4 regions of the Streptomyces sp. NPDC005761 genome follow, and region 1 is predicted to be linked to each of the others. Evidence: riboswitches for the same ligand, from Rfam matches in the RefSeq annotation. Region 1 holds a riboswitch; each other region holds the start of a gene.

Region 1 (4,977 bases):
GACGAAAACATCCGCACCACCGTCGACCGCGATGAAGCCGTACCCCTTCTCCGCGTTGAACCACTTGACGGTGCCCTGAGCCATGCCTAACTCCCCTATTACTGGCCCTTGCACAGGACCGCACTTCGCGGGCCCGGGTCAGAACTCACCCTCCGACAGGAGAGGGTGGGTGCGCCGGAACGCGTCGACCGCGGCCGAATGTATCTGCCCAACTGCCCTCTGCAACAGGTCAATCGGACGAGAATTCTGAGCAGAACCGATCGCCCGAATGTGAGGAATTCATGAGGATCCTGGGCAACTCGGGCCAGGCAAAGGCGACTTATGACGCAAGGAGCTCGCACACTTTGGCTGCATCTTGTCGTGGCCCGGCGCATTCTCATATGCGGGGGGCACGGGCAGCGGAGGGGGCTTCCCTCACCCTACCCCGCTCAACCATGCAGAATTGCCCCCTCCGCTTCTCTTGCGGAGGGGGCAATCGTGGTCACGCTGTGAAGTCGGCCCGGCGGCCTCCGGGGCCCGGGCCGCGGGCTCAGCAGCCGCCGGCGACGGCCGGGATGATCGAGATGCCGGCGCCGTCCGGCGTGGCCGCGTCCAGGCCGCCCTCGAAGCGCACGTCGTCGTCGTTGACGTACACGTTCACGAAGCGGCGCAGCTTGCCCTGGTCGTCCAGGACGCGGGCGGCGATGCCCGGGTGGTCCTTCTCCAGGGACTCGATGACCTGGGAGAGGGTCGCGCCCTCGGCCGGGACCTCGGCCTGGCCGCCCGTGTAGGTGCGGAGGATGGTGGGGATACGGACCTTGACGCTCATGGTGTGCCCTTCCTGAAGTCTCGGGTGGTCAAAAGCTTCTCAGCCGGTGGCGAGGCCCGAGGCGAGGCCGGCGGCACGGAAGGCGTCCAGGCTCGGACGGATCGTGGCGCTCGCCTGCGAGGTGGCGGCCACGGCGTCCAGCGTCTTGAGGCCGTCACCCGTGTTCAGGACGACGGTGGTGAGCGTCGGGTCGAGCACACCGGCGTCGATCAGCTTCTTCGTCACGCCGACCGTCACCCCGCCCGCGGTCTCCGCGAAGATGCCCTCGGTGCGGGCCAGCAGCTTGATCGCGTCGACGACCTGCTCGTCGTCGACGTCCTCGACGGCTCCACCGGTGCGGCGCGCGATGTCCAGGACGTACGGGCCGTCGGCCGGATTGCCGATCGCCAGGGACTTGGCGATCGTGTTCGGCTTCTGCGGCCGCACGACGTCGTGCCCGGCCTTGAAGGCGGCGGAGACCGGGGAGCAGCCCTCGGCCTGGGCGCCGAAGATCTTGTAGGGCTTGTCCTCGACCAGGCCGAGCTTGATCAGCTCCTGGAGGCCCTTGTCGATCTTCGTGAGCTGTGAGCCGGACGCGATCGGAATGACGATCTGGTCGGGCAGCCGCCAGCCGAGCTGCTCGCAGATCTCGTAGGCGAGGGTCTTGGAGCCTTCGCCGTAGTACGGACGCAGGTTGACGTTGACGAATCCCCAGCCCTCGCCGAGCGGGTCGCCGATGAGCTCGGAGCAGAAGCGGTTGACGTCGTCGTAGTTGCCCTCGATGCCGACCAGCTCGCCGCCGTACACCGCGGCCATGACGACCTTGCCCTGCTCCAGGTCGTGCGGGATGAACACGCACGAACGCAGGCCGGCCCGGGCGGCGGCGGCACCCACGGCACCGGCGAGGTTGCCGGTGGAGGAGCAGGAGAGGGTGGTGAAGCCGAAGGCGCGGGCGGCCTCGACGGCGATCGCGACGACGCGGTCCTTGAAGGAGTGCGTCGGGTTGCCGGAGTCGTCCTTGACGTACAGACCGCCGGTGACGCCCAGCTCGCGGGCGAGGTTGTCGGCCTTGACCAGCTTGGTGAAGCCGGGGTTGATGTTGGGCTTGTCCGCGACATCGGAGGGGACCGGCAGCAGCGGCGCGTAGCGCCAGATGTTGTCGGGTCCGGCCTCGATGCGCTTCTTCAGCTCTTCGGGGGAGCCGCTCGGCAGGTCGTACGCCACTTCGAGCGGCCCGAAACAGGACGCGCAGGCGAAAATGGGGCCGAGTGCGAATCGCTCTCCGCATTCGCGGCAGGAAAGCGCCGCGGCGGGACCGAGATCCACGGAAGCTTCGGTGTGTGCTGCAACAGTCTCAACAGCCATGATGGCGAGGCCCTTTCTCCTCATCTTCCTCGCGACGCATTTCGTCACGAGACGGAATTGGCACCTTCCCCACCTGACCTCGCGGTCGGCGGGAGGGTTGCCGGGACTTCAACGGGCCGTTCCCTCTGTCCCTCTGGATGAGCGCTGTGGCACTGGACCATGGATCCAGGCGTTTATCGGCGGACGGACCCCGGCATGCGACGGCCATCTGCGTTGTTCAAGACTGTAACCGAAGCACCGGACTGTTGAGATAGTCGTCCGAACCGCGAGATGGATCACATACAGGGAGTATCGACCGTGCTGGAAGAGGTCGAACGCTGGCTGACCAGGCGTTCCTGGTCAGCCGCCGACCGTCCGCTGGACCGTCTGCTGGCGGCCAGGAACGACGCGCACGGCACGAGCGTGAGTGTGGTGCTGCCCGCGCTGAACGAGGCGGAGACGGTCGGGGACATCGTCACGACGATCCGGCGCGAGCTCATGGAGAAGGTCCGGCTGGTCGACGAGCTCGTGGTGATCGATTCCGGTTCGACGGACGCCACGACCGAGGTCGCCCGCCGGGCGGGCGCCCGGGTGGTCCACCGGGACACGATCCTGCCCCGCATCCCGGCCGTCCCCGGCAAGGGCGAGGTGCTCTGGCGGTCACTGCTGGTGACCGGCGGTGACATCGTCTGCTTCATCGACGCGGACCTGAAGGACTTCTCGGCGGACTTCGTCTCCGGCATCGTCGGCCCGCTGCTGACCGATCCCTCGGTGCAGTTCGTCAAGGCGATGTACGACCGCCCGTTCGGCGACACCACGGGCCAGGGCGGCCGGGTCACCGAAATGGTGGCACGCCCGCTGCTCAATCTGCACTGGCCGCAGCTGGCCGGTTTCGTCCAGCCGCTCGGCGGCGAGTACGCCGTGCGGCGCTCGCTGCTGGAGCGGCTGCCGTTCCCCGTCGGTTACGGAGTGGAGCTGGGCCTGCTCGTGGACGCCCTGCACACGGTCGGCCTGGACGCGCTCGCCCAGGTCGACGTCGGCGTCAGGAAGCACCGCCACCAGGACGGCCAGGCGCTCGGCCGGATGGCGGCCGCCATCTACCGGACCGCTCAACTCCGCCTCTCCCGCGGGCATCTGGTCCGCCCGTCGCTGACCCAGTTCGAGCGCGGCGAGCACGGATTCGTCCCGCACACCTACCCGGTGGACACCGAGGAGCGGCCGCCGATGCGCGAGATCGAGGAGTACGTCTCACGCCGCGCGGCGTGAGGCGGGGAAGGCGACCGGCGCCGTGGGGAGTGCGTTTCACGCCTGGTGACGGGACCTGGCAGGGCTTCGCACGTTTGGGCGGTTCGTGATCGGGCTAGATTCCGCCCATGGTCTCCGAGCACGCCCCCCAGCCCGCTGCCCAGGTACTCGTCGCGTCCAACCGCGGCCCGGTCTCGTACGCGCTGCGCGAGGACGGCTCCCTCGACGCCAAGCGCGGCGGGGGCGGACTCGTCTCCGGCCTGAGCGCGGTCGACGACAAGATGTGGGTCTGCGCCGCCCTGGGTGACGGTGACCGTGCGGCGGTCCAGCGAGGGGTCGGCGAGCCGGGTGTCCGGATGCTCGACATCGACGCGGAAGTGCACGCCGACGCGTACAACGGGATCGCCAACTCGGTGCTGTGGTTCGTCCACCACCTGCTCTACCAGACGCCCGTCGAACCGGTCTTCGACGCGGAGTTCCGCCGGCAGTGGGCCTCCTTCGAGACGTACAACCGGGCCTTCGCGGAGGCGCTCGCCGAGGAGGCGGGCGAGGGTGCGGCGGTCCTCGTGCAGGACTACCACCTGGCGCTGGTGCCCGGCATGCTCCGCGAGCTCCGCCCCGACCTGCGGATCGGCCACTTCTCGCACACCCCGTGGGCCCCCGTCGACTACTTCCGGCTGCTGCCCGACGACATCGCCGAACAGCTGCTGCGCGGCATCCTCGGCGCCGACCGGGCGGCCTTCCTGACCCGCCGCTGGGCGGACGCGTTCATCGGCTGCTGCACGGAGATCCTCGGCGGCACCGGCCGCACCCGGATCGGGGTGCACGGCCTCGGCGCCGACGCGGACTTCCTGCGCCGCCGCGCGCACGAGGCGGATGTGGACGAGCGGATGGCGGCGCTGCGGGAGCAGGTGGGCCCCGGCCGGAGGACGATCGTGCGGGTCGACCGTACGGAACTGTCCAAGAACATCGTCCGCGGCCTGCACGCCTACCGAGCCCTGCTCGACGAGCGGCCCGAGTGGCGCGGGCGCGTCGTCCACATCGCGTTCGCCTACCCCTCGCGGCAGGACCTCGCGGTCTACCGGGAGTACACGGCCGAGGTGCAGCGCGTCGCCGACGGGATCAACGAGGCGTACGGGACGGCGGACTGGACGCCGGTCGTCCTGCACGTCAAGGACGACTTCGCCCGCTCGCTGGCGGCGTACCGGCTGGCGGACGTGGCGCTCGTCAACCCGATCCGGGACGGGATGAACCTGGTCGCCAAGGAGGTCCCGGTCGTCTCCGACGACGGCTGCGCGCTGGTGCTGTCGCGGGAGGCGGGGGCGTACGAGGAGCTGGGCGCCGACGCGATCACGGTGAACCCGTACGACGTGTCCGCCACCGCCGCGGCCCTGCACGAGGCGCTGACGATGACGGACGACGAGCGGACGGCCCGCACGGAGCGGCTGGCCGCTGCGGCGACCGCACTGCCGCCGCAGCAGTGGTTCCTCGACCAGCTAGAGGCGCTGCGCCAGGGCTGACAGGAACGCGACGACGGCCCCCGGCCCCGGCAGCAGCAGGTCGGCACGGTCGGCCAGTTCGGGTACTTCCGTGCCGCTGCA
Region 2 (4,977 bases), on a different contig from region 1:
GCAGGGCCGAGAGGGCCCGGAGTTAGCATTTTGCGGCGGGGCCGGCCCGCCGCCCCCCCCCCCCCCGAACGTGCTGAGAGACCTCAGACCTGGGCGGCCGTACCCCGGTCCGGGACGCAACGGCCGTCCTCGGTCCGGTACTTCCACTGGGCGCCCTCGCTCACGAGCTCCTTGACCGCCCGCAGGAAGCGCTCGACGTGCTCGTCCGGCGTACCGGCGCCGAAGCTGACCCGGATCGCGTTGAGGGACTTCTGGCCCGGCTCCGCCTCCGGCGCGCCGCACTCGCCGACGTCCTGCGGGTCGCTGCCGAGCAGGGTGCGCACGAGGGGGTGGGCGCAGAACAGTCCGTCGCGCACCCCGATGCCGTACTCGGCGGAGAGTGCCGCGGCGAAGTGGGAGCTGTTCCAGCCCTCCACCACGAAGGAGATGACGCCGACCCGCGGGGCGTCGTCGCCGAACAGCGAAAGCACCTTGACCTCGGGGACCTCGGCGAGTCCGGCGCGGACCGCGGTGACGAGCCGCTGCTCCCGGGCGACCAGGCTGTCGAATCCGGCCTCGGTGAGCGCCTTGCAGGCGGAGGCGATGGAGTAGACGCCGATGACGTTGGGCGAACCGGCCTCGTGGCGGGCGGCGGTGGTGTGCCACTCGACGTCCACCCCGCCGTCGGCGCGCCGGGCGACCTGGCGGGACGCGCCGCCGCCGGCCAGGTACGGCTCGGCTGCGGTCAGCCAGTCGGAGCGGCCGGCGAGGACACCCGAGCCGAACGGCGCGTACAGCTTGTGCCCGGAGAAGGCGACCCAGTCGACGTCCAGCACGGCGATGTCGACGGGGTGGTGCGGGGCGAGCTGGGCGGCGTCGAGCACGATCCGGGCGCCGTGGGCGTGCGCGGCGGCGGCGAGCTCCTTGACCGGCCACAGCTCACCGGTGACGTTGGAGGCGCCGGTGACGCAGACCAGCGCGGGGCCGTAGGGGTCGCGGCCGGCGAGCGCGCGCTCCAGGGTCTCTACGGCCTGGGCCGGGGTGCGCGGGGCGTTCAGGTACGTCACCCGGGCGTCGCGCCAGGGCAGCAGCGAGGCGTGGTGCTCGGTCTCGAAGACGAACACCTGGCAGTCGGCCGGGAGGGCGGCTGCGAGCAGGTTGAGCGAGTCGGTGGTGGACCGGGTGAAGGTCACCTGGTCCTCGGTGCGGCAGCCGAGGAACTCCCGGACGGTCTCGCGGCTGCTCTCGAAGAGGTCCGTGGAGAGCTGCGAGAGGTAGCCGGCGCCGCGGTGGACGCTGCCGTAGTACGGCGCGTACGCGGCCACGTCGTCCCACACCCGCTGCAGCGCCGGGGCGCTGGCGGCGTAGTCCAGCGCGGCGTAGGTGACCTCTCCGCCCGTGACGAGCGGAACCGTCACATCCTTACCCAGAACCGGCAGCGGGGCACAAATCGACTGGTCGGTGGCAGCAGTGAGGACAGACATGACGAACTCCCGTAACAGGCAGGCGAATTCCGCGTGCCTGCGGATACGCGGCAGCACGGAGGAAGAAAGAGGGGTGTGCGGAGAAGGGCCGAAAAGCCCTATCGCATTCGCTTGCTCACAAGAGGCTCCCTGAGGACCAGGACCCCACGGGTGGACATCTCACGATGTCGAGGGGTCCGCGCTTGCCGCAGACCTCGCTGCCTGCGGCCTGGTCTTCACCCGGGGCACCCCGCCACGGACGGAGGGTTGCCGGACAGCGGGCCGGGGCCGTAGTCGCTGTCACTCATGACCTGCCAAGCATCCTGCCATACGCGGAGGAACGCGCAAGGCGCAGTCCATGATCTGGACTGCGCCCCGCCTCACATCCTGTGCCCGGAAGCCTCTCAGGCGTTGCTGGCCACGACCCATCGCTCCAGCGCCCGGCCCGCCGCACCCGAATCGATGGACTCGGCGGCCTTGGCGATCCCGGCGGTGAGCTGCTCGGCGAGCGTGCCCTCCCCCGGGTCCAGCGCGACGAGGGCCGCCGCCGAGTTGAGCAGCACCGCGTCCCGTACGGGGCCCGTCTCCCCGGCGAGCAGCCGCCGGGCCACGTCCGCGTTGTACGAGGCGTCGGCGCCCCGCAGGGCGTCCACCGGCACCAGTTCCAGGCCGACGTCGCGCGGGTCGAAGGCCTCCTCGCGCACGGCGCCGTTCCTGGCGATCCAGACGCGGGAGGTCGCGGTGGTGGTCAGCTCGTCCAGGCCGTCGTCGCCCCGGAAGACCAGGGCGGAGTTGCCCCGTTCGGCGAGGACGCCCGCGACGATCGGCGCCATCCGCAGGTCGGCGACACCGATCGCCTGCGAGCGCACCTTGGCCGGGTTGGTGAGCGGGCCGAGGATGTTGAAGGTGGTCGGCGCGCCGAGCTCCGCCCGGGCCTTCGCCGCGTGCCTCAGGGCGGGGTGGAACTTCACGGCGAAGCAGAACGTGATGCCCGCTTCCTCGGCCACCTCGACGACGCGCTGCGGGGGCAGTTCCAGATTGACGCCGAGCTTGCCCAGCACGTCGGAGGAACCGCTGGCAGACGACGAGGCGCGGTTGCCGTGCTTGACGACCTTGGCGCCCGTCCCGGCCACGACGATCGCCGACATGGTGGAGATGTTGACCGTCTTGGCCATGTCGCCGCCGGTGCCCACGATGTCGACCGTGCGGCCGGGTACGTGGATGGTCGTGGCGTGCTCGTACATCGCGCGGACCAGACCGGAGACCTCCGTGACCGTCTCGCCCTTGGCTCGCAGCGCCACGGCGAAGCCGGCGATCTGCACGTCGGTCGCCTCACCGCTCATGATGCGGTCCATCGCCCAGGCGGTGTCGTCCTCCGTCAGGTCCTGGCCGCGCAGCAGGGGGGTCAGCACGCCGGGCCAGGTACGAGCCGCCACGCTGTCGCCGCCTGCCGGGGTCACAACGTTCATGGTCCGCTCCTGGGGTCCACAGCCGATAAAGGGGATGGGGCCACCCTATCGAGCCCCGGGGACAGCGAAGAGCCCCGTCCATCGGATGGACGGGGCTCCTGCTGTGGCGATCAGTTCAGGTGATCAGTGGTGGCCGTGGCCGCTGGTGATCTCCTTGTACTCCTCGGCGGTGGGCTTGGCGATCTGGCTGTTCTCGCCGTAGAAGCCCTTGCTGAGCTTGGCCCGCAGCTTCTGCACCACGGACACCTTGCGCTCGACACCGTTCTCGTCGACCGTCGGGCCGATCTCGGCCGGCTTGTACTGCTCGTGCGCGGTGAGCGTGTGCAGCTGGGCCGGTGCGAGCGGCTCGTGGACCTCGACGAACTCACCGTGCGGCAGGCGCTTGATGAGACCGGACTCGCGCCCGTGCAGCACCTTGTCCTTGTCCCGGCGCTGAAGGCCGAGGCAGATCCGCTTCGTCACGACGAACGCGATGACCGGAGCGACGAAGAACGCGATCCGCACGAACCAGGTGATGGAGTTGATCGACAGGTGGAAGTGCGTGGCCCAGAGGTCGTTTCCACCACCCATGAGCAGCACCATGTACCAGGTGATCCACGCGACGCCGAACGCCGTGCGGGTCGGCGCGTTGCGCGGACGGTCCAGGATGTGGTGCTCGCGCTTGTCCCCGGTGACCCAGGACTCGATGAACGGGTAGACCGCGATCGCGGCCAGGACCAGCGGGAAGATCACCAGCGGGATGAACACGCCCAGGACCAGGGTGTGGCCCCAGAGGTTCACCTCCCAGCCCGGCATGACACGGATCAGGCCCTCGGAGAAGCCCATGTACCAGTCGGGCTGGGCGCCGGTGGACACCTGGTCCGGGCGGTAGGGCCCGATGGCCCAGATGGGGTTGATCGAGGCGATGCCCGCGATGACCGCGATGACACCGAAGACGAGGAAGAAGAAGCCTCCCGCCTTCGCCATGTAGACCGGCAGCAGCGGCATGCCGACGACGTTCTTGTTCGTCCGGCCGGGACCCGCGAACTGCGTGTGCTTGTGGTAGAAGACCAGGATCAGGTGGGCCACCAGCAGCCCGAGCATGATGCCCGGCAGCAGCAGGATGTGCACCGAGTAGAACCTGGCGACGAAGTCGCCGCCCGGGAACTCGCCGCCGAAGAGGAACATCGACAGGTACGTACCGACGATCGGCACGGACAGGACCGCGCCCTCCATGAAGCGGACACCGGTGCCGGAGAGCAGGTCGTCCGGGAGCGAGTAACCGGTGAAACCGGTGAACATGCCCAGGACGAACAGCAGGAAGCCGAACAGCCAGTTGATCTCACGCGGCTTGCGGAACGCACCGGTGAAGAAGACGCGCATCATGTGCACGAACATGCCGGCCAGGAAGATCAGCGCGGCCCAGTGGTGGATCTGCCGGACCAGCAGACCGCCACGCACGTCGAAGCTGATGTTCAGGGTCGAGGCGTAGGCCTCGGACATCCGGATGCCCTGCATGGGCTCGTACGGGCCGTGGTACACGACCTCGTTCATGCTCGGGTGGAAGAACAGCGTCAGGTACACACCCGTGAGGATGATGATGATGAAGCTGTAGAGGCAGATCTCACCGAGCATGAAGGACCAGTGGTCCGGGAAGATCTTGCGCATGTTGGCCTTGGCCAGGGAGTAGATCCCGAGCCGGCCGTCCGCCCAGTCGGCCACCCGCTCACCGGCGGGCGCCTTGCGCTTCGTATCGGTCGCAGTACTCATCCGCGCTCCCAGAATGCAGGACCGACGGGCTCTTCGAAGTCACCGAGCGCCTCGAGGTTGCCCTCGCTGTTCACGCCGATCCGCAGCTGCGGAAGAGCGTGACCGGCCGGACCGAAGATGACGCGGGCGCCGTCGGAGAGGTCGAAGGTGGACTGGTGGCACGGGCAGAGCACGTGGTGCGTCTGCTGCTCGTACAGGCTGATCGGGCAGCCCACGTGGGTGCAGATCTTCGAGAAGGCCACGATTCCCTCGTGGGCCCACTCGCGCTCGCGCTTGTCCTTGATGTTGTCCGGCTCGATGCGGACGATCATCAGGGC
Region 3 (4,977 bases), on a different contig from region 1:
GGGCTCGGCCAGCGGGTTCCCATGCTGGTGGTCTCCCCCTGGAGCACCGGCGGGTTCGCGTGTTCCGAGGTCTTCGACCACACCTCCGTCATCCGGTTCATGGAACAGCGCTTCGGCGTGCACGAGCCCCATATCTCGCCCTGGCGGCGCGCCGTCTGCGGTGATCTCACCTCCGCCTTCGACTTCGGGCGTACGGACACCTCGGACACCCCGCTGCCGTCGACCGACGCCTACGAGCCGCCGGACCGCCTCCGGCACCCCGACTACGTCCCCGTGCCGCCCACCACAGGCAGCGTGCCCAAGCAGGAGAAGGGGGCCCGGCCCACCCGGCCGCTGCGCTACGCGCCCTTCGTCGACGGGGCCGCCGACACGTCCACCGGGAAGTACCGCCTCACCTTCAGTGGGGGCGCCGCCGCCGGCGCGCAGTTCCTGGTGACCTCGGCGAACCGCACCGACGGGCCCTGGACCTACACCACCGAGGCCGGAAAGTCCCTCTCGGACAGTTGGAACACCACCTACTCCAAGGGAGTGACCGACCTCACCGTGCATGGCCCCAACGGCTTCCTGCGCAGCTTCCGAGCCGGTGGGAAAGTGACGGGGCCCGAGGTGACGGCCCGTCACGACGCCTCCGCCGGCAGCCTTCAGCTGACCTTCGTCAACGGTGGATCCGCGACCGTGAGGCTGACCGTACGCAGTGCCGTCGGATACGGGGGAGGGGTGCAGACCCTCGCGGTCCGAGCGGGCGAGACCGTGAAGCACACGCTTGACCTGCGAGGAAGCAAGTACTGGTACGACCTCACTGTCGTCTCCGACACGGACGCCACCTTCCTGCGGCGCTTCGCCGGACACGTCGAGACAGGCCGCGCCGGTACGAGTGACCCGGGTCTCGTCACCGGCTAGGGGCCTCGGCCCGACGGGTCGTCCGGGAGGGCGCGGTGCCCGTGGCCGGGCGCCGCGCCCTCCTGATCACCCGTCGGGTCGCGTGGTCCGCTTGGGCTAGAGTCCTGTACGGGTCATGAGTTCCAGTGTGCAGCCCCGGCTTGCTGGACGGCACCCCGCTCCGCTGCGGGTGCTCCGGGTGACGACCCGCCCCGTGCGCAGGGTACGGGGAACAGCGGACCGCGGTGCAGGCGCTCGGGGTCCTCGTCCCGGAAGGCCAACCCCCCTCATGCTGCGTCATCTCACCCAGAACGACTCCGTGCGGAGCGGCGAGTGCTCCCGCTACGCCGCGGGCCACCGCGTGCACTGGATCCACGCCAAGAAGTGCAGGCAGGAGCCGGGGCAGGCCGTCGAGGTCCTGCTCACCTCCGGTGATGTCCGTGAGGACGGATGGCTCGAACTGCGGGCCGCTTTCGACTATGCGGGTGACCTCCCCGCGGTCTGGACGCACACCCCCGGCGCGCTGCGGGAGGCCCTCGCCGGTCACCGTGGGCGTGTGTACTGGCTGGCGCGCTGGCATGCGCTGAAGCTGGAGTACGGCGATGGTGCGGGTGACGGAACGGGGCGGGCTGCCGGGCTGGTCAACGTGGCGATCGAGGGCGGTCAGCTCTGTGAGTCCGAGGGGCAGAGCGAGGCCGGTTGCGCCGGAGGCCGCACCTCGTCGGCGTAGTGGGGGACTGCGCCGTCCTGTGCGGCCGTGCGGTACATCGCGATGCTCATCAAATGTGTTGAGTTGTCGACCTGTTGTTCCGTTCAGGGTGTGGGATTGATCGCTGTTGACCGTTCCGGCGACACACAAAATCCTTATAGTGAACATGCGTTGATCGCATGATCTTGACGCGTGCAGCCTTCGCCACAGGAGTCAGGACTCATGACGACGCGCCCTTCTTCCACAGAGCCCGCGCTGGCCTCTCCTCCTCCACCCCCCGGCTGCCCGGCACACACCGGGGCGGTGCCGCTCGGCGGGCCCGGGTTCCAGACCGAGCCGCAGGCCGTCTACCGCGCCATGCGGCGTGACCACGGGCCCGTCGTGCCCGTGGAGCTGCCGGGTGGGTTCCCCTCCTGGCTCGTCATCGGGTACCGCGAGCTCCATCAGGTCACCAGCGACGCGGAGCTGTTCCCCCGCGACGTGGGCCTGTGGAACCAGTGGCCCCACATCCCCGACGACTGGCCCCTGCTGCCGATGGTGGGGCGCCCCCTGCCCTCCATCTACTTCAGCGCGGGGGAGGAGCACCGACGGCACGCCCGTATGGTGGGGCCGGCCCTCGAAGGCGCCGATCCCTTCGAGATCCGCAGCCACTGCGAGCAGTTGGCCGACCGGCTGATCGACGACGTGTGCAGCCGCGGCACGGCCGACCTGGTCGCGGACTTCTGCGAGCCCCTCCCCGTCCTCGTCCTCGCCCGCCTGGTCGGTTTCCCCGACGCCGAAGGCGCGGACATCGCACAGGTGTTGAAGGACCTGGCCGACGGCGGGCCGGACGCGCAGAGCGCCCATCTGCGGTTCGGGGAACACATGGCCCGGCTGGTGGCCGCGAAGAGGGCGGCACCCGGGGACGACGTGACCTCCCGCATGCTGGCCTTCCCCGAGGCGTTCACCGACGAGGAGTACATGCTCGACCTGATGGCCGTCACGGCCGCCGGGCACCTCACCACCGCGGACTGGGTCAGCAACTCCCTGCGGCTGATGCTCACCGAGGACACGTTCGCCGACTCCATGGCCCGTGGCCGGCGCAGCATCGGCGAGGCCATGAACGAGGTGCTCTGGGAGGACACGCCCACCCAGATCCTCGCCGGACGGTGGGCCGCACGCGACACGCAGCTCGGCGGACAGCGGATCAAGGCCGGGGACATGCTGCTGCTCGGGCTCGGCGCCGCCAACACCGACCCGCTCATCCGTCAGGACCTGGCCGGCTCCGGAGCGCCCGCACAGGGCGGCAACGGTGCCCATCTCGCGTTCAGTCACGGCGAGTACCGGTGTCCGTTCCCCGCACAGGAGATCGCCGAGATCATCGCCCGTACGGGCATCGAGGTCCTGCTCGACCGGCTCCCCGATCTCCAGCTCGCCGTCGCCGTCGACGACCTCGTACGACGGCCCTCCGCGTTCCTGCGTGGCACCACTTCGCTCCCCGTTCGGTTCACCCCCGTTCGTACGACAGGAGACCTCTCGTGAACTGTCCTCACGCCGCCGCCTCGAACGGTGCGACCGTCGTCATCGACCCGATGGTCCAGGACCTGGACGGAGAGACCGCGCGGCTGCGCGACGCCGGACCGCTGGCCCGGATCGAGCTCCTCGGCGTACCGGCATGGGCCCTCACCCGGCACGCCGACGCACGGCAGCTCCTGCTCGATCCGCGACTGGTGAAGGACCTCGACGCCTGGGGGCTGTGGCAGAGCGGTGAGGTGACGCACGCGTGGCCGCTCATCGGGATGATCGACGCCGGCCGGTCCATGTTCACCGTCGACGGCGAAGAGCACCGCCGGCTGCGGACCAAGACCTCCCAGGCGCTCACGCCCCGCCGGCTGGAGGCGATACGCCCCGAGATCGAGAAGTTCACCGAGGAACTGCTGGACGCGCTCGCGGAGGGTGGCAGGGACGGGGCCGTCGTCGACCTCAAGTCCGTGTTCGCCCAGCCACTGCCCATGCGCGTCGTCGGCATGCTGATGGGTGTCGACCCCGCGTCGAACGCCATGCTGACCCGCCAGTACAAGGCCTTCTTCTCGATGCTCACCCCGCAGGACGAACGCCTGGCTCTCCTTGCCGACCTGGACGTCTTCTATGCCGGACTCGTACGCGAGAAGACCGCGCAGCCGACCGACGATCTGACCTCCGCGCTCATCCTCGCCGACGAGGGCGGCAAGCCGCTGACCGAGGAGGAGGTGATCGGCAACCTCAAGGCGATGGTCGCGGCCGGGCACGAGACCACGATCGGACTCATCCTCAACGCCGTACGCGCCCTGCTGGCCCACCCCGACCAGCTGCGCCTGGTCCTCGACGGGGAGGTCTCCTGGGAGACCGTGATCGAGGAGACCCTGCGGTGGGACACCCCGACCACACACCTCCTGATGCGGTTCGCCACCGAGGACATCCAGGTCGGTGACGGCGTCATCGCCAAGGGCGAGGGCGTGGTCATCTCCTATCGCGTGATCGGCCGCGACCCCGAGCAGCACGGCCCCGACGCCGAGGCGTTCGACATCACCCGCGCCACCCCCATCCGGCACATGACGTTCGGTCACGGTCCGCACATCTGTCCCGGTGCGGCGCTCTCCCGCGTCGAGGCGGGCATCGCCCTGCCGGCGCTCTTCGGGCGCTTCCCGGATCTGCGGCTCGCGGTGCCGGACGCGGAGATCCGCAAGCTGCCGGTGATGACGCAGAACGACATGGAGGCGTTTCCCGTTCTGCTCGGCATCTGAAGGCAACGCTCCACCCCGCTCACCGATCTCCCGCGCATCCACCCCTGACGCGGGAGCGCCTTACCGCGCCCCGGCCACGCGCGCCGGCCCTGCCCTTCGGTCTTCTGAGCACCAGGTGCTGCCCGACGCCGACTCCGTACGCGCTCGCGCGGGCGACAGCGCTGGAGGCCCGGCACGGCGCGAGGTCCAGACGCTCGGCGGCGAGCGTCGGACAGTAGCCGGACCTCCGTCCGCGGTCCTCGGCGCCGTGCTGCGCCCATCGCCTTGCTTCCTGCCGCGGGCGCGCGCGACCCGTTGACGCACGGGCCGTTGGGCCCTACGTTCCGTTCGAGGTTGCGGGCGGCATTCGATATGTCGAACACGGTGGCGTTCTGTCGAGTCGGCGAATCTCCCTCAATCTGGCATGGGCATGGCAACCATTCGTACCGCGGTGGCGACTGCCGTACGAGCCCCACGCTCCTCCCGTAACCGGACACAGGAGGTCCCCTCATGAGTCGCACCACCCGCCGAAGGACCCTCGCGGTACTTCCCGCCGCACTGCTCCTCGCCCTCGTTCCGGGCAGCGCGTCCGCCTACCCCAACCCCGGCACGGTCACCGGTGACATCGTCGTCCACGACCCGTCCATG
Region 4 (4,977 bases), on a different contig from region 1:
GGATGCCAAGTCGATCCAGTCCTCCGTGCAGAAGGCGCGGGACGCCGGCGTGAAGGTCGTGGCGTACGACCGGCTCGCGCAGGGGCCCGTCGACGCCTACGTCTCGTACGACAACCGCAAGGTCGGAGAGTTGCAGGGCAAGGCGCTGCTTGCGGCGTTGGGCGACAAGGCCGGCAGCGGCGAGATCGTGATGCACAACGGTTCGCCGACCGACCCGAACGCCGCCGAGTTCAAGGCCGGCGCGCACTCCGTCCTCGACGGGAAGGTGAAGATCGGCAAGGAGTACGACACTCCGAACTGGGACCCGAACAACGCCAACCAGCAGATGTCCGGTGCCATCAGCGCGCTCGGCAAGGACAAGATCGTCGGTGTCTACTCGGCCAACGACGGCCTGGCCGCCGGTATCGCCACGTCCCTCAAGGCAGCAGGCATCAACGTGCCGTTGACCGGTCAGGACGCCCAGCTCGACGCGATCCAGAGGATCCTGCTCGGCACCCAGACCATCACCGTCGAGAAGCCGTACAAGCCGGAGGCCGACACCGCCGCCGCCATCGCGGTCGACCTCGCCCAGGGCAAGGACGTTCCCAAGAACCTCACGCCCACCACCGTCACCAGTGGCAGCGGCGAAAAGGTCCCGGCCAAGCTGCTGACGCCGGTCGTGGTCGACAAGGACAACATCAACGACACAGTCGTCAAGGACGGCCTGTACTCGGTCGAGGAGATCTGTACTCCCGCCTACTCCGACGCCTGCGAGAAGGCCGGACTCCAGTAGCCCCCCTTCGCGAACCGACATCAGTACTCCCGACTCCACACATCCGGACGGGCCGCACCACGCGGCTCGTCCGGCGGGGGCAGAGACCGTCTGCCCGTGCGTGCGGACGACCCAGGAGGCGGTTCCTTTGCCGGAAGCACCTGTGCTCACTCTGCGGGGGATCTCCAAGCGCTTCGGCGCGGTCCAGGCACTGTCGGGCTTCGATCTCGAGGTCCACCCCGGCGAAGTCGTCGCGCTCGTCGGCGACAACGGAGCCGGCAAGTCGACCGCGGTCAAGGCGATCGCGGGCGTCAACCCACCGGACCAGGGCGTCATCGAATGGCAGGGCCGCCGGGTCGCCATCAGCCGGCCGCACGACGCCCAGAACCTCGGCATCGCGACCGTCTACCAGGACCTGGCCCTGTGCGACAACCTCGACGTGGTCGGCAACCTCTTCCTCGGCCGCGAACTGCGCCGCTTCGGTGTGCTCGACGAGGTCCGCATGGACCAGCGCTCGCGCGAACTGCTCGACACCCTGTCCATCCGCATCCCGAGCGTCCGCATCCCCGTCGCCTCGCTCTCCGGCGGACAGCGCCAGACGGTGGCGATCGCCCGGTCCCTGATCGGCGATCCGAAGGTCGTCATCCTCGACGAACCCACCGCGGCCCTGGGGGTGGAGCAGACGGCCGAGGTCCTCGACCTGGTCGAGCGGCTCCGGCAGCGCGGTCTGGGGACCATCCTGGTCAGCCACAACATGGTGGACGTGATGGCGGTCGCGGACCGGATCGCGGTGATGCGCCTGGGTCGCAACAACGGCTTCTTCGACCGGCGTTCCACGACCACCGAAGAGATCATCTCCGCCATCACCGGGGCCTCCGACAGCGCGGTCACCCGCCGCCAGGCCCGTAAGCGGGAGGAGGAGCGATGACACGGGAACCCGGACACGACGACGGCCAGGAACCAGCCCACGACGCCATGCCCGCCATCGACACCCGCCTGCTCGTCCGCGAGGAGGGCATCCGCGGGTACGCCGCGGAGTTCTGGCGCAAGATGCGCAGCGGGGAACTGGGCTCCCTCCCCGTAGTCATCGCCGTGATCATCATCTGGACGGTGTTCGGCAGCCTGAACAGCACGTTCCTCTCGGCCCAGAACCTCTCCGACCTCAGCCAGCAGATCGTCGGCACCGGCATGATCGCCGTCGGCATCGTCTTCGTGCTGCTCCTCGGTGAGATCGACCTGTCCGTCGGGTCCGTCAGCGGTCTGTGCGCCGCGATCTTCGCCGTTCTCAACGTCATGAACGGCATGAACGAATGGCTGGCGCTCCTGATCGCCGTGCTGGGCGGAGCTGCGGTCGGCCTCATCCAGGGCTTCTTCTTCGCGAAAGTCGGCGTGCCCGCGTTCGTGGTCACCCTTGCGGGCAACCTCGCCTGGAACGGGCTGATGCTGCAGGTGCTCGGCTCCAGCGGCACGGTCAACATCCCGGGCGACACCAACGTCGCCGAGATCTACTCCACCATCTACCACAGCCCGGCTGCCGCCTACGCGACCGCGGCGGCCGGGGTGGGTCTGTTCCTGGCGGCCTCCCTCCTGGACGCCGCGCGCCGCAGGGCGGCGAGGGTGCCGTCCCGCCCCGTCGCCGAGATCGTGCTGCGTACGGTCGTCATCGCCGCGATCGCCTTCACCACCGCGTACATCCTCAACCGGTACCAGGGCCTCCCACTGGCCCTCCTGATCTTCCTTGTCGTGCTGGTGGTACTGGACTTCGTGCTGCGACGCACCACGTACGGGCGGAAGGTCTTCGCGGTCGGCGGCAACTCGGAGGGTGCGCGACGGGCAGGCATCAGCGTGCCGTTCGTCCGGATGTCCGTCTTCTCCATCGCCGGCACCATGGCCGCGGTCGGGGGCCTCTTCCTCGCCGGGCAGATCCAGTCGGCGAGTCAGACCTCGGGCGGCGGCAACCTCCTGATGAACGTCATCGCCGCGGCCGTCATCGGCGGCACGAGCCTGTTCGGCGGCCGCGGTTCGGTGTGGTCGGCCCTGCTCGGCGCCCTGGTGATCGGGTCCATCCAGTCCGGGATGAACATCATGGGCGTCAGCAACGCCATCCAGTTCATGATCACGGGATCGGTCCTGCTGGCGGCCGTGGTCGTCGACTCCGTCTCCCGCCGGAGTCAGAAGGCCGCGGGACGCGCGTGATTACGCCCCCGGGGCCATCGGCGCCGCGGGGCTCCGGTCAGGCCCCGGCGCAAGGGGGGGCCGGGCGCGAGCGCCGCGTGGCGGGCGCTGGGCCCGGCGTCACTGTGGCCGGACGGAACAGTCGGCGCAGCCGCGGTGTTGGGACTTCCGGCGGGGTGAGCACGACCATGATCCGGCGGGCATTGCGCGGCGCGGGCGTCGCGCGTAGCGTTCCGGACAGGTCATGAGCGTCAGCTTCGAGCCCTGGCTTGTTGACCGGCAACCCTCCCGCGCGGCGGGGTGCTCCAGGTGACGACCAGGCGGGGCCCGTCCGGGTTCCGCAAGCGCGAGGCCTCCGGGCCCGCCCGGCCGGAAGAGTGGAGGCGAGGGTCGTGCCACCGGTGTCCTGCCCCCTCGTCAAGGTGCTCGCCCCCCGGCGCCGCGTCCACCTCTACTCCCGGCCCCACATCGATCTCCAGCGCGTCGCCGGCGCGCTCTGTCGTTCCTGACCCGTTCCCGCGACGCCGAACCTCCCGACGAGGTCCGGCGATCACCCACGGTCGATCAGGAAGGCACCCTTCGTGTCCGCATCGTCATCCCCGCACCCTCCCCTGTCCTCCTTGCTGCACCTCGCCGTCGCGCTCGACGGAGCGGGCTGGCACCCGGCCGCCTGGCGCGAGCCGGAGGCCCGGCCCGGGGAACTGCTCACCGCCGCGTACTGGACCGACATCGTCAGCGAGGCCGAACGCGGCCTGCTCGACTTCGTGACGATCGAGGACGCCCTCGGGCTCCAGTCCTCGCAGTTCCCGGAGCCCGACGGCCGCACCGACCAGGAGCGCGGTCGCCTCGACGCGGTACTCGTCGCCGCCCGCGTGGCACCGCTGACCCGGCACATCGGCCTCGTCCCCACCGTGGTCGCCACACACACCGAGCCGTTCCACATCTCCAAGGCGATTGCCACCCTCGACTACGTGAGCACGGGCCGGGCCGGTGTGCGCATCCAGGTATCGGCCCGACGGCACGAAGCCGCCCACTTCGGCCGCCGCGCCTTCCCGCGCTTTCGCCTCGACGAACTGGACACCCCGGCCGTACGGGCGCTGACCGCCGAACTCTTCGAGGAAGCCGCCGAGTACGTCGAAGCGGTGCGCCGCCTCTGGGACAGCTGGGAGGACGGTGCCGAGATCCGGGACGCAGCCACAGGCCGCTTCATCGACCGCGACAAGCTCCACTACACCGACTTCGAGGGCCGGCATTTCAGCGTCAAGGGTCCCTCCATCACACCCCGGCCCCCGCAGGGGCAGCCGGTCGTCAGCGCCCTGGCGCACCGGAGCGTGCCCTTCCAACTGGTGGCACGCTCAACGGACATCGGCTACGTCACCCCGCACGACCCGGGCCAGGCCGGAGCCATCGTCCACGAGATCCGCTCCCAGCAGGCGGCGGCGGGGCGAGCCACGGAACTCCTCCACATCTTCGGGGACCTCGTGGTCTTCCTCGACGACACCCCCTCGGCCGCGGCGGCCCGCCGGGACCGTCTGGACGACCTCGCGGGACATCCGTACCCCAGCGACGCGAAGATCTTCACCGGCACACCCGCGCAACTGGCGGACCTTCTCCAGGAATGGCAGCGGGCCGGGCTCTCCGGATTCCGGCTGCGCCCCGCAGTGATCGGCCACGACCTTCCGGCGATCACCCGCAAGCTCGTGCCGGAGCTGCAGCGCCGAGGCGCCTTCCGGACCGCCTACGAGGCCGACACCCTGCGCGGGCTGCTCGGACTCGCCCGCCCCGCCAATCGCTACGCCACTGTCTGAGCCGGAGGGACCACCCACATGAGCACCAGCAACGGCGCCGGCCACAGCACCGGCAAGCCGCTCAAGCAGATCCACCTCGCCGCCCACTTCCCGGGCGTCAACAACACCACCGTCTGGAGCGACCCCGCGGCGGGCAGCCACGTCGAGTTCAGCTCCTTCGCGCACTTCGCGCGCACGGCCGAACGCGCCAAGTTCGACTTCCTGTTCCTCGCCGAGGGGCTCCGCCTGCGGGAACAGGGCGGT

Evidence for each region. A riboswitch is a leader RNA that binds a small molecule or an ion and turns the genes downstream of it on or off. The one in region 1 is predicted to bind S-adenosylmethionine.
Region 2: it holds a riboswitch for S-adenosylmethionine, as region 1 does, so the genes downstream of both, ABZ434_RS17025 (aminotransferase class V-fold PLP-dependent enzyme) here and thrC (threonine synthase) in region 1, are expected to answer to the same signal.
Region 3: it holds a riboswitch for S-adenosylmethionine, as region 1 does, so the genes downstream of both, ABZ434_RS19620 (hypothetical protein) here and thrC (threonine synthase) in region 1, are expected to answer to the same signal.
Region 4: it holds a riboswitch for S-adenosylmethionine, as region 1 does, so the genes downstream of both, ABZ434_RS17560 (putative leader peptide) here and thrC (threonine synthase) in region 1, are expected to answer to the same signal.

What each region holds. Positions count from the first base shown of each region.
Region 1 covers NZ_JBEXXX010000028.1:92,099-97,075, reverse strand. The annotation lists gene ABZ434_RS24145 (cold-shock protein) at 1-84, opposite strand, end outside; gene ABZ434_RS24140 (MoaD/ThiS family protein) at 530-808, opposite strand; gene thrC (threonine synthase) at 848-2,152, opposite strand; SAM riboswitch class I at 2,170-2,296, opposite strand; gene ABZ434_RS24130 (glucosyl-3-phosphoglycerate synthase) at 2,450-3,397, shown strand; gene ABZ434_RS24125 (trehalose-6-phosphate synthase) at 3,505-4,896, shown strand; gene otsB (trehalose-phosphatase) at 4,873-4,977, opposite strand, start outside.
Region 2 covers NZ_JBEXXX010000015.1:160,520-165,496, reverse strand. The annotation lists gene ABZ434_RS17025 (aminotransferase class V-fold PLP-dependent enzyme) at 84-1,463, opposite strand; SAM riboswitch class IV at 1,637-1,754, opposite strand; gene trpD (anthranilate phosphoribosyltransferase) at 1,847-2,911, opposite strand; gene ABZ434_RS17015 (ubiquinol-cytochrome c reductase cytochrome b subunit) at 3,035-4,660, opposite strand; gene ABZ434_RS17010 (Rieske 2Fe-2S domain-containing protein) at 4,657-4,977, opposite strand, start outside.
Region 3 covers NZ_JBEXXX010000020.1:34,284-39,260, reverse strand. The annotation lists gene ABZ434_RS19625 (phosphocholine-specific phospholipase C) at 1-900, shown strand, start outside; SAM riboswitch class IV at 1,012-1,121, shown strand; gene ABZ434_RS19620 (hypothetical protein) at 1,169-1,609, shown strand; gene ABZ434_RS19615 (cytochrome P450) at 1,811-3,109, shown strand; gene ABZ434_RS19610 (cytochrome P450) at 3,106-4,350, shown strand; gene ABZ434_RS19605 (arabinan endo-1,5-alpha-L-arabinosidase) at 4,840-4,977, shown strand, end outside.
Region 4 covers NZ_JBEXXX010000016.1:122,085-127,061, forward strand. The annotation lists gene ABZ434_RS17545 (substrate-binding domain-containing protein) at 1-772, shown strand, start outside; gene ABZ434_RS17550 (ATP-binding cassette domain-containing protein) at 900-1,679, shown strand; gene ABZ434_RS17555 (sugar ABC transporter permease) at 1,676-2,947, shown strand; SAM riboswitch class IV at 3,167-3,279, shown strand; gene ABZ434_RS17560 (putative leader peptide) at 3,349-3,435, shown strand; gene ABZ434_RS17565 (LLM class flavin-dependent oxidoreductase) at 3,508-4,734, shown strand; gene ABZ434_RS17570 (NtaA/DmoA family FMN-dependent monooxygenase) at 4,753-4,977, shown strand, end outside.